Regions from separate parts of the Tolumonas lignilytica genome, predicted to be linked through region 2. Evidence: predicted binding sites of a transcription regulator. Region 2 holds the regulator's gene; each other region holds the start of a gene.
What was found. The regulator LexA, encoded in region 2, represses DNA repair genes until DNA is damaged. The targets are predictions, from matches to a motif close to ANCTGTNTNNNNANACAGNT.
Positions count from the first base shown of each region.

Region 1 (4,290 bases), 1.1 Mb from region 2:
TCGTTAATGGGTGGCCTTAGAGACATAATCATATTTGATGATGTTTTAACTGCGGGCAGTCATTTTGCTGCAATGAAGAGATTTATTTCTGACCATGTCCCAGATAAACGGATTGTAGGCTTGTTTGTAGCCAGAACAACGAGAGATTCTGATGACCCATTTGAGGATTTTGAGGTGATAGCTTAATTATTACAGCATGGGTCAGATAACCACTGGTAAATCATCCCAACGTGTCGTATAAGCCGGTGACAAGTTACCACGCTTCATAGCCCACTCCTGCTTCACCCCCTGACCTGCAAACCAGATATTGCCTTTTCCGCTGTGGTTTATCTTGTCGATTACCGTCATAAGTTCTTTGCTGTCTGTCCGACTACTGATCTCATCAAACAAGCTCATCTGATAAATGCCCGGCTCGAAAAAATCAGCCAGCATGATCCCAGCTTTCATGTATCTGTAACCTGGCTTCCAAATACCACGCAGCATTCTTATGGCGTAGAGAATTATGTCTCTGCTGTCATCTGTTGGAATTGGCATTCTTGCGGTGGCAGAGTTTGAGTAATAGGGCTCAGTTTTTGAGAATGGATTGGTTCGCAGGAATACGGTAACCGACTGCGCATATTGTTTTTCTAACCTGAGTTTTTCTGCTGCCCGGACAGCATAATTGCAGATCGCTTCGCGTATATGCTGAAACTGTTTGATACGTTGACCAAACGAGCGTGAGCAGACTATCTGTTTTTTGGTTGGCGACACATCATCAAGTTCAAGACATGATTCGCCATTCAACTCATGGATAGTTCGCTCAAGCACAACGGAAAACTGTTTACGGATCAGCTTTGGATTTGCATTTGCCAATTGCAAAGCCGTTTTAATACCCATCATCTGCAGTTGCTTCGTTAACTTTCGGCCAACACCCCACACTTCCTCTATTGGTGTTATGGATAACAATTTACGCTGCCGGTCACGTGAAGTCAGGTCAACAACTCCGCCGGTTGCCGGATATATCTTTGCAGCATGGTTAGCCAGCTTTGCCAGTGTCTTGGTTGGTGCAATTCCAACGCAAACAGTAATGCCTGTCCACTGGACAACTGTTTGTCTTACCTGTTTGCCGAAATCAACCAATGACATCGCATTTGAAACGCCGGTTAAATCCAAAAAGGATTCGTCTATTGAGTAAACCTCAACTCTTGGTGCCAGCATTTCAAGAACAGACATGACGCGGTTTGAAATATCTGCATATAGAGCATAGTTGGATGAGAACACCTGCACACCGTAGTAGGTGAGTTGATCTTGTATCTGGAAAAGCGGAACGCCCATCTTGATACCGATCTCTTTAGCTTCCCTGGAACGAGCCACCACGCAGCCATCGTTATTTGATAGCACAACGATGGGGGTGTTTTTTAAGTCAGGTCGGAATAGTTTTTCGCATGATGCGTAAAAATTATTGCAGTCAACCAAGGCAAAGGTCTTAGACATGGCGATTCAGCATATTCTTAATGACGTTAGTGACAACACCGAAAATATCAAGTTCCAAACCATCAGTTATCTCGATTAGTTGATATTTTGGGTTATGCGGTATTAATCGGTATGTCGGCTTAGTACAAAGCTCTTTAACTGTCATTTCTCCATTGAGGCAGGCAATAACAATGTGACCGTGCTCTGCAGTGATCGACCGGTCAACAACCAAAATGTCGCCAGGATATATGCCAACACCAATCATGGATAAACCTGAAGCACGAACAAGAAAGGTTGCTGATGGATGGCGAATGCACAACTCGTTTAAATCCAGCGTCTTCTCGATGTAGTCCTGCGCTGGTGATGGAAAGCCCGCTTGAACAGATTCAAGAAACAGCGGAAGTGGGAAGTGTGTTGCTGGGTCTAATTGACCTAATAGTTGTGTTTGCATACGGACAATTACAAATATGTGTACATATATACAGTATATTTGTAACGTTTGGGTTGTCTATAGATGGAAAATAAAAACTCCATGAAGAGGCTGATTAGGAATTAAATAGAAATCAGGAATCAGCGAGCTCTACAAAATCATCATACTGACGAGATAAAACCAGATACTCATCCCTTAGAAGCTGGACGTGTTCAAGCTTTAGTAAAAAAGCAGAATGAAGTAGTCAACTCAAACTGTGGCCAATTTTATTTGATCATTTCACTTTGCTGTTCTCCACACTGCGTATGCTACGGTATTCTCAACATCGATTTGTTCTTGTTGATCTATTGGGAGAGAGCCGATGTTGAGAGACATTTTAATTGCATTAATAATTTGATTTGTGAGGTAAAAAACAGGAAAGAAGCTCCTCCCTGTTTTATTGTGCTGGTGGTTGTTATCGCAGTTGAACAGCAACCGGTTTGTTCACGGGTTGTTTAGCATTCATGCCAACTTTCTTGTATTTAACTACAACGGTCTTCCCTGTTTTGCTATCCACACGTCGTGTGATTGATTCGTGGGTATCTGCAAAACCTGCAAAAGGATGGACCCACCCGTCACAATAAACCCATGGTGCAGATGACATTTCTTCTAGTTTCAAATGACCTGAGCTAAATGATGGCAGGCCAATGCCATACGCGGCATACTTCCCAGTAGGCAATGATGGGTCAATGCGATTAATTAACTCTTGAGAAACAAGAGTTGAAAATTTCACTTTTGCCACTGATTTATCTTTATCAGACACAGCTAATTCGCCGTTATCCATAATAAAGGTTGCACCATTTAGCCGAGCAGCATCTTGTTTTGTGGCGTATTTGAACGCCTTTTCCAACGAAGCCTGAGAAGCTGGATCATCGCTAGGATCGATCTTCATTAAAACCAAATATCCATAGTCAGGGTGTTTATAGTTATCCTGCCCCAGCAACATAAGGTTCGCGACACCGAAAGCCAGATTTCCGACAGTGAGTGCTCCTGTAGCCATCGCATCAACAGATGTTTTACCAGCAATGATAGCAGCATTGGTGGTTGCCGCCGCCGCTGACATATCCGCCTTGGTGGCATCTTCATCCCTATTGGTAGAGCTGTTCCCAGCCAGTAGCTCCATGTTTGATGATAAACTCAGTGTTTTATCTCCAGTAAAAGGCATGTTGCCGGTTGGCATTTCATGTTTAGCTGCACACCCACTCAATATAATGGTGAAAATTGCCGCGGCAGCACATAAATTTTTCATATATAAACCTTTGTATTTTTTGTAAGAAGAAGCTGGAAATCAGCACTGAGGCGCTGGATATGTCCATTGGTTATTAAATGAATCGAACTCCGGCCGGACCTGAACGTGAATTTTGCATCCGTTTTCATAGGTTACAACGCAGTTTCCATTGGTGCATTGAGATGAGCAGCGAATGGTTGGAGTGTTTGGTCGGCAATTTCTTTCTGATACTTGGGATGGCGTTGATGTGGATTGTGATGGAATTTTCTTTTTGACGTTAACTGCGCCAGGAATGCTAAAAACTCTATATAAAACACATTTACCTTTAAAGTGCTCTTGGCAATTATTTTGCGCAACACTTAAATCCGCTTCTGGGTTAGTTGATCCATATTGAGCAAAAAAGTCACCATCCTTTTTGTCCTCCTGTTCTATAATTACAAACCCAGGGTCCGTGATTGTCCACTGCAACTTGCAGTCTGGCATGCCACAACTGTGCATTGCACTTTGCACGGCTTTATCACTGCTTTTAGTTGACCAGCCAAGACCTACATCGGTTTTATTTACTGCTCGAGATATCGCAACAATGTTGTGTAATATACAGTCATGGGTAGTTTTTCCATTGTTGCACAATTTAAGCGCTTCACTATCTGCGCTTTTCTGTGATTTTCTTACAGCCCAACCGAAAGCGTCTCCGCTACCAAATGCAATTGATGTATAAACCTTCTCTGCATGGACTTGTGATGACGCAAGAAGGGTGAAAATGGCGAATAGTAAACCAGTTAGTTTTTTCATGTTTTTCCTATGTTTAATTGTTTTAAACTTCCATTTTTGCATTTTGCGAAAGATTACACTACTTAGCATTTGCGTTGCGAATGCAAGATGTTAAGTTAATCATGAACTGACAAAGCTCATTCGCATTTTGCAAATAAACTGCTGTATATCCGATCACCTTTTGATATAATGCAAAGCACAGGGTGACTCCTGTCTATCGCTTCAAACTGTATCCATGCGTGAGCATCGAAACAGACAATTCGACTTCATGCGTCTGCTGATTCGGCTATAACGAATCGGGAGAATTGGCATGCCTGAAACATCAAGTTCACGGCTCGCTCAAGAGCTGCGCAATCTAATCCTGTCTCTG
Region 1 covers NZ_AZUK01000001.1:3,040,929-3,045,218, forward strand. Annotated here, with positions in the region: gene H027_RS18720 (hypothetical protein) at 1-186, shown strand, start outside; gene umuC (translesion error-prone DNA polymerase V subunit UmuC) at 202-1,473, opposite strand; gene umuD (translesion error-prone DNA polymerase V autoproteolytic subunit) at 1,466-1,903, opposite strand; gene H027_RS0114265 (hypothetical protein) at 2,337-3,170, opposite strand; gene H027_RS0114270 (DUF4189 domain-containing protein) at 3,210-3,941, opposite strand; gene H027_RS0114275 (hypothetical protein) at 4,231-4,290, shown strand, end outside.
Region 1: the regulator LexA is predicted to act here: its motif matches at 1,920-1,939, upstream of umuD (translesion error-prone DNA polymerase V autoproteolytic subunit).

Region 2 (4,290 bases):
TTTCGTCAAGCTTGATGAGGCCGCAATACGATCTACTCACCGATGTAGAGGATCTGGATCAACTTGTTTGGCTTTCGGCAACATCAATGACATGGCCGGAACGTTATGCCGACTGGTTATTTGATCCGACGTCATTAACCGCCAAACTTTGTCAGCATACTTCGCAGCTCAGGGTTCATTTGTTGACCTCTGGTTGGATACCATCGAAAGCAACATCTTCCACTCAGCTCATGCGACAAGTCTTATTATCAGATGATGAGCGGCCATGGATCTGGGGGCTCACTCAAGTGACGACCAGCCAGCTTCAGAATGAACCTGATTTATTGAATTGGAAAGCGCAACCGCTGGGGACGCTGCTATTTGCTGCAGCAGAAGAACAGAATAGCTGCAGGGAGTTTGAGGTGGCAGATTTTTCGACACAGGCTTCCTTTGCCAAGCTGTTGCCGCAATGGGGATGTACAGAGACTCATCCGCTTTGGGGCCGTCGTTCCACCGTGTGTTTTCGTTCCTGTCAGCTAAGCTTAACTGAGGTTTTTTTACCTCAACACCCGATGTATGGAGTGTGACTAATGATGTCGGTAATACCTACCCAATGGCAACCCTACTGGCAATTGGCGCGTTTGGACAAACCCATTGGTACATTATTATTGCTATGGCCGACCCTTTGGGCCTTGTGGTTAGCGTCGGGGGGAATGCCCTCTTTTTCATTGTTAATTGTGTTCTCACTCGGTGTGGTCGTGATGCGTGCAGCCGGATGTGTGATCAACGATTATGCCGACCGTCATTTTGATGGACACGTAAAACGTACCGCCTTCAGACCATTGCCTTCTGGACGCATCACGACCTTTCGGGCCTTATCTTTTTTCCTGATATTGGTGGTGGTTGCATTCTTGCTCGTTTGGCAACTTAATCGCTTCACGATTTATCTTTCTACGGGTGGATTGTTGCTCGCCGCCGTTTATCCGTTTATGAAACGAGTCACTTCACTGCCTCAAGTCATTCTCGGAATGGCGTTCTCGTGGGCGATCCCCATGGCTTATGCTGCCGTCACCGGGCATTTGAGCCTTATCAGCTGGCTACTCTTCTTGGCTAATCTGTTATGGACCGTGGCCTACGATACGATGTATGCGATGGTTGATCGGGATGATGATGTGAAAATCGGCATCAAATCAACGGCAATCCTGTTCGGTAAAAATGATAGGTTGTATATCGCATTATTGCAGTTCAGTACTTTGGCTTTATTGAGCTTGGTTGGCTGGTTATCTGAACTGACAATCAGTTATTTTATGGCCTTGTTGGTCGCGCTCTGTTTATTCATCTATCAACAATATTTGATCTGGCATCGTCAACGTGACGCCTGTTTTAAGGCTTTTTTGAACAACAACTGGGTTGGTGTTGTCGTATTTGCGGGCATTTTATTTTCTCAGTGGTAGCTAGTTTGTAGATGAGCCTTTGTTTTTATACAGATAACTGTATATACTCACAGTTATCTGTATAAAAACACAGGCTTATCTCATGAAGCAGCTTACCCCCCGTCAAGCCGAAGTACTGGCTCTTATTCGTTCTGCTGTGCAACAAACTGGAATGCCACCGACGCGAGCCGAGATTGCTTCTGAGCTTGGGTTTAAATCAGCCAACGCAGCGGAAGAGCATCTGAAAGCACTGGCTAAAAAAGGCGTGATCCGAATGATGCCAGGCACTTCCCGTGGCATACAATTATTGACCGATGAGGAACCAGAAGAAGAGGGATTGCCGCTCATTGGTCAAGTGGCGGCAGGAGAACCTATTCTGGCCCAACAACATATCGAAACCCATTACCAAATAGACGGCTCGTTATTCCATCCCCGTGCCGATTTTCTATTGCGGGTGCATGGCATGAGCATGAAAAATATCGGTATCTTAGATGGCGATTTGCTTGCTGTGCATAAAACCACCCAAGCGAATAATGGTCAGGTTATAGTTGCCAGAGTCGGGGATGATGAAGTAACCGTGAAGCGTTTTGAGCGCAAGGGAAATACCGTGCGTTTACTGCCCGAGAATGAAGAACTGGAACCTATAGTGGTTGATTTGACACAAGAACAACTCAGTATTGAAGGATTGGCTGTCGGCGTGATCCGCAATGGTAGTTGGATGTAACCACAAAACAGTGAGCCGAGTTTGCTCTCGACTCACTTACTTTCTTTATACCGCCCCGGCAAAACCTAATTGACGCCAGCTTTCATAGACGAACACAGACACTGCATTTGAAAGATTCATACTGCGACTTTGCGGCAGCATCGGGATCCGCAGTCGTTGTGCTTCCGGCAGACTTTCAATGATCGACATAGGAAGCCCACGGGTTTCAGGTCCAAACAGCAAAACGTCACCCGCCTGAAATCCGGCATCCGAGGGGTAGGCTTTACCCTTAGTGGTACAAGCAAACAGCCGAGCATCACCGACATCATTCAAAAATGCTGAAAAATCAGCATGACGTTTGATCTCTGCAAACTCATGGTAGTCGAGGCCTGCACGCCGCAGACGTTTATCATCCCAGGCAAACCCGGTGGGTTCGATGATGTGCAGGAAATATCCGGTGTTGGCGCAAAGACGGATAATGTTGCCAGTATTAGGCGGTATCTCTGGTTCGTATAACGCAATATGTAGCATAGCAGGCCAGGTATTGATCTCGAGTCATCGTGAATAACTGTTATTGTTGTCAGATAATTGACAATTATGTGGATAACTTCGCTAAAAGTTGATCTTTTATAAAGATGTCATGTAACAACGAACTATATTATTACATATATAAATGTAGTTATCTCATCCTGTCGCCTGATGGGTTGCGATGAAATTATAGTGAGTAGAAAGATAGTATATGCAGCTGACTTTATTTACGGATTATGCCTTACGAACGCTGGTGTTTCTGGCCTTGCAACCGGAACAGCATTTATCCACGATTACTGAAGTGGCTGATCGCTTTTCTATTTCTCGTAATCATGTGGTCAAAATTGTTCATCAGCTGGGCATGAAAGGATATATCGAAACTATTCGTGGAAAACATGGTGGTATTCGTTTGGCTCGCGTAAGTTCCGAAATCAATCTGGGTGATTTGATTGCGGATATGGAAAATGTGAGTTGTTTACTGGATTGTCAGCGTGAAGGCTGCCGGTTAGCTCCGGGATGTCGTTTCCAATCCATCATGCGAAAAGCCATGCGGGCATTTATGGGCGTATTGGCTGAATTCACGCTTGCGGATTTGGTGAAAGACGAAGAGCGGATGTGCGGTCTGCTGGGACTGAATATCCCTGTCATGGCTGTTGACGCGGTTTAACTGCAAACTGCTTGTTTAACCATAAATCCAGAAAAGCCACAGCATTCAGCCTGTGGCTTTTTTCGTGGTATTAATCTTTCCAAAATGAAGGGAAGAGTAAGACTGCGACGGTTAATACCTCTAAACGTCCCAACATCATGTCTCCAGCCAGCACCCATTTTGCGGCATCCGGTAAACTGGAAAAATTCCCCGCAGGACCTATTTTGCTGCCTAAACCAGGGCCGATATTACCCATGGCAGTGATGGCTCCACTAATCGCTTCCTGTGGCGTCAGATTAAACATACCGAGGACAATGGCACTTAGGGTAATGATTGCCAGATAACTGAGCACAAAGGCGACAATAGAGCGGACAATGGCGTCATTGACCGGACGACCATTGTATTTTTGTGGGAATACCCCAGCAGGGTGCATCAATTGGCGGGCTTGCTTTTGAAACAAGGCTCCTGCAATTTGAATGCGGAACAGTTTTAATCCACCCGAGGTGGAACCAGAACACGCCCCCAGAAACATGAGTAAGATAAAAATCACGGTAGTCATATAACTCCAGTGACTAAAATCTGTTAAACGGTATCCGGTAGTGGTCAGGATAGAAATGACATTGAATGTGGTAATGCGAAAGGCATCTTCCAGACTGAAGGTGCTTGAATACCAGAGCCAAACACTCATCAGCAGACTCGTTCCCAGCACTAACCAGAAAAAACCACGCACTTGAGCATCCCGAAACAGTAAACCTTCCCGGCGACGCACGCTTTGTACGTAGAGTATGAAGGGCAGCCCGCCTAAGAACATAAATACACTGGCGACCCACTGCGCCTGTGGCGAGAAGGCATTCATGGAAATGTCGTGCGTCGAAAAACCGCCTGTACTTAATGTCGTCATGGCATGATTAATGGCATCAAATAATGACATGCCACTAAACCAATAACAGAGACAACAGATCAAGCTAAGCGCGACATAGACAATGAGAATATTACGAGCC
Region 2 covers NZ_AZUK01000001.1:1,958,793-1,963,082, forward strand. Annotated here, with positions in the region: gene H027_RS0109190 (chorismate--pyruvate lyase family protein) at 15-566, shown strand; gene ubiA (4-hydroxybenzoate octaprenyltransferase) at 570-1,433, shown strand; gene lexA (transcriptional repressor LexA) at 1,516-2,136, shown strand; gene trmL (tRNA (uridine(34)/cytosine(34)/5-carboxymethylaminomethyluridine(34)-2'-O)-methyltransferase TrmL) at 2,182-2,646, opposite strand; gene H027_RS0109210 (Rrf2 family transcriptional regulator) at 2,855-3,310, shown strand; gene H027_RS0109215 (TrkH family potassium uptake protein) at 3,381-4,290, opposite strand, start outside.

Region 3 (4,290 bases), 850 kb from region 2:
GATCGCCAATTTATCGAATGTCAGTGCGCTACTTAATGAATATCTTGCTGATATCAACTGGGTTGGCTTTTACATCATGCGTGAAGGCGAACTGGTGCTTGGTCCGTTTCAAGGTAAGGTTGCCTGCATCCGTATTCCGGTTGGTCGGGGCGTTTGTGGTGCCGCGGCAGCAACCGGAACCACACAGCGAGTGGAGGATGTGCACGCCTTCCCTGGTCATATTGCCTGTGACAGTGCCAGCAATTCAGAATTAGTGGTGCCGATCATCGTAAACGATCGTGTCGTGGCTGTGCTGGATATTGATAGCCCGAAATATGCCCGCTTTACGCCTGAAATCCAGCAGGAAATGGAAGCGATTGCAGACGTATTAGCAACACTGAACTGGTGATGAAACCGGCCAGTATTGCGCTGGCCGGTGCTTGAACATTATGGTGTGACAAAGTTATTAGTGAGGGTTGTCGAGCCTGTGCTGCTTGGCACCAATATGCCTGTATGAGCTTCGGCGACCGTGGGAACAAAGCTGCTTTCATTGCCATTATCGGTGAGTGTATCACTGGCTGCATTGCAGACCAGCACCACATCGTAAGTGCCCGGTTCGACATAATTCAGTTGATAAGAACTGACACCATTGGTGGTCGAGATTAAAGATGTTAACACGGGCCCGCCATTGGCTGGATCATAGTCGATCCCCAGATAGGGTGGCGTGATGCTATCACTGTTGTAGAGATAGACACCGGCTGCACTCAGATCGCCATTGCAATAGAGGCTGTTCACATTACCCGTGATGGTGCTCAGTGTACTGACAGTGAGTAATTTGACGCCGGTCGGTTTCAGTTTGTAGTAGGGGGTATTATTGGTGTTGGGTAACACCAGTGCATGACGCAAATTAAACTCTAACTGAAACGAAAGAACGCCACCAATAGACGCAGTAAATGGGGTCGTGGTTTTGACTTCGCCACTCGGGACTTGTAACGGCAAGATTGTACCGTCTGACTCTTCGACATAAGAAGTCGGTTGTGTGGTTGCAGCTCCCGTCAGGTCATTGAGGAAGTTGGTGCGTCCGTCTTCAACCATGAGACGCAGTTGTTCATAGGTGCCACTGGGAATGGCGGTATTTGTCAGCAGAGCATGCTTGGCGCCATCATGATATTTCAGCAAATCCAGATACAAGAAAGCCGGATTGCCTGATGAATCCTGAGGGATGGTATAGCCGGTAGGTAAACAACCATCATTGTTGGTTGTTGGGATGAGATTTAAATTGCTCCATACTGATTCGGTGGTTGCGCCATTCAGTTTTAGCCGCAGGCTGTTGATGGCAATACAAACTTTTTTGGCGCTGTCGACCGGTGCATCAGAGACAGACAAGTTCATCTGGGACGTTGAGTCCATACCACTGCCCCCGCCGCCACAACCAGTCAGAAGCAAGAAGAAAAGTGCTACGGAACTCATTAGATATTTCATACATCATTCCTTTTGTCGGGTGAGACATACAAATTATAGATCAGACAACCATCATCATTGAGAATGTGAACTATTATTGTTTATTCGTGCCTATTTTTAACGCTGGTAAATTTTTTTTCCGTCAATAAAAAAACAGAAGCTAGTTTATGCGGAAACGTGACTGGCGAGGGATGTTTTCTGGATTAAAACGACTACAGTTTTAATAGCTATACAGCTTTCGCAATCTAGGAGTTCGCTATGTCTAACCAAGATAAGCTGGAGATTGCCAAACTCACACTTCACTACCTTATTTCCATTCAGACCTCAGAAAATGCGACGCATGCGTTGCGGCGTCTTGAAGCGGAAGCAGGGCGATGCTCTGATCCAGATACGTTTGGGGCTCTATATCAAGTGGTCTTCAAGGAAATAGAGGTGAGTGTAGCCACAGATCAAAACAATAAAACTAATTCATAGCGTGTAAAGATTAACCAATCAGTCAGACATTCTGAATGTGTAGCTGACGTTACAGTTGCGCAATGTTACCATCAAACAACTGTATATAAACACATAATTAAGTTGTAACCGTTATGATGGCAAAAACGCATCAGGCATTTGCAGTATTCAGTGTCTTGATGGTCGATAAATTTGTACCGGGTTTGGTTGGTAATCTGTGTGTTGCGTGTTGTTTGGGGTTCATTGGCGCGCTGTTGCCAGATCTCGATTCTCCCCAAAGCTCCTTCGGACGAATAGTGCCGATGTTAAGTAAACCATTTCATAAAATCTTAGGTCACCGTACGGTTACACACAGCCTGTTTGCGGTGGCGGTGTTGCATTTTACTTTCATGGCCTTTTCTCTGAAACCAAGTTATAGCAATGCCATCTGTGTTGGTTATATCAGTCATATCATTGGCGACATGCTTATCGGAAAAAATGGTGTGACGCTGTTTTGGCCGTTAAAACAAAAATGCAGTATTAATCCTATCCGAATTCCGGTTGCTGGTTTTGGTGAATATGTTGTTTTTAATTTGCTGATTGTTTGCATTGCAGCCAGAGGATTACACCAGTTTGAACCCGAAGCCTATCATCTGCTGTTAAAGGGAATATCGCTGATTGTTTAAGATATTATGAAGGAGAAACAAATGAATCATGGTTCTCGTTTGTGAATGTATCAATTTTTTTATCTATCTCATTGTATATAAATGATTTTATTTTAAACAAAAAATAAATTTTGTTTTTCAGCTCGAACCAGGTTCTATTCGCGGGTTGAAGTCATGAATATCTGTTTATTTATTACCTCTTCGCTTTGAATTTTAGTCAGGAAACAGCACTGAGGAAGTGTTAGCTTACGTAAAGATTTGTTTAAAAAATGATCAATTTCACTTTGTCTTGATCGGTTTTCTTGTTAGTATTGCGGCAAGTTTACATGGGATGAATCCAGTGATTCTCTTGGTTTCACCGAGTTCATTCTGTCGCAGATACACTATGAGTCTGTATGTAAGCGTGGGGTCGAATTTTTCGATTCAGTTACCATCGAAAGCACTCCCGAAATAGCAAGCCCCGGGTAACCGGGTGCACGCAAAGCCACAGGTCCACTGCATCTACAGTGGATGGCTGGGTTACCGAAGGAGCGCGTAAAAAACGCTGCGTTTTGGGCGCTTTCGAGGTTTTTTTACTTGAGGGTACCCAAAATGATATCTCTATGCGCTTCCAAAGCGGCTGGTTTTGGCTTGTCTGCTCGTGTTCGCCGGTTTGCATTGTTGCTGACGGCACTCGGCGGGCTAGGCGGAGCTTATACGCCTACGCCAGTAATGGCTGAACCGGCAACACAAGCGGCTTCAGCGGTCTATCCCTCTCAATTAAGACAACAAACCACAGAACTTGCTCAGTTGATGGCGCGCTATCGTCAAGCTGATGAAAATGAGCAAGCCAATCTGCTCAATGAAATACAATCGCTGGTCGCACAACGTAAAGATCTCATGCTTAAATTGCTGGCAGACAACCCTGCGACGGTTGTGCAGGCGGCTTTACCAGCTCAGGCTGCTTTGGGTATGCCAAACAGCGTCCAGGCACAATTAGAACAACTGCGAACCCATGAAGGTCAATTGTTGGTTGCTTATGAAGATTATCCTGATGGCAGCCACAAACTGCGCCATTTTTTGAATACAACGGCAGGTGAGCAGTTGGAATTACACTTCACCGGTGATGAGCCTGCACTGCAAAGTGGTGGTCATGCCCGCGTGAAAGGGATTCAGATCGATAATAATCTGGTGTTGGATCAGAGTGCTCTGCAAATGGAAGCACTGAATGGTAGCACCAGTTCAACCACAACGAGCGGGGTAACGGTTCAGCCCAACACGTTTGGTGAGCAAAAAACCTTAGTCATGCTGGTCAATTTTCAGGATGCCCCGACTAATCAGCCATGGACTGTCGATCAGGCACGCAGCATGGTCTTTACCAATGTCAGCAACTATTTTCTTGAAGACTCTTATCAGCAGACATGGCTAAGTGGTGATGTGCTGGGCTGGTTTACGGTTGCGGTAGACAGTACCAATTGTGATACCACCACTATTGCGCAACAGGCCGATGCAGCAGCTACCAATGCGGGAGCCAATCTGTCTGCTTACCAGCACAAGATTTATATTTTCCCGAATACCAGTGCGTGTGGCTGGACTGGCATGGGGACAGTTGGCGGTTCGCCTTCTCAAAGCTGGATCAACGGCTCCATGCAGGTTTCCACCATCGGTCATGAAATGGGTCACAACTTCGGGCTGCAACATTCCCATGCGCTGGAGTGTGGCGCGACCACACTGGGTACTTCCTGTCAGTCTATCGAATACGGTGATCGTGACG
Region 3 covers NZ_AZUK01000001.1:2,808,946-2,813,235, forward strand. Annotated here, with positions in the region: gene H027_RS0113095 (GAF domain-containing protein) at 1-388, shown strand, start outside; gene H027_RS0113100 (DUF4382 domain-containing protein) at 427-1,461, opposite strand; gene H027_RS0113105 (hypothetical protein) at 1,699-1,914, shown strand; gene H027_RS18445 (metal-dependent hydrolase) at 2,028-2,558, shown strand; cyclic di-GMP riboswitch class I at 2,980-3,064, shown strand; gene H027_RS17870 (Ig-like domain-containing protein) at 3,129-4,290, shown strand, end outside.
Region 3: the regulator LexA is predicted to act here: its motif matches at 1,992-2,011, upstream of H027_RS18445 (metal-dependent hydrolase).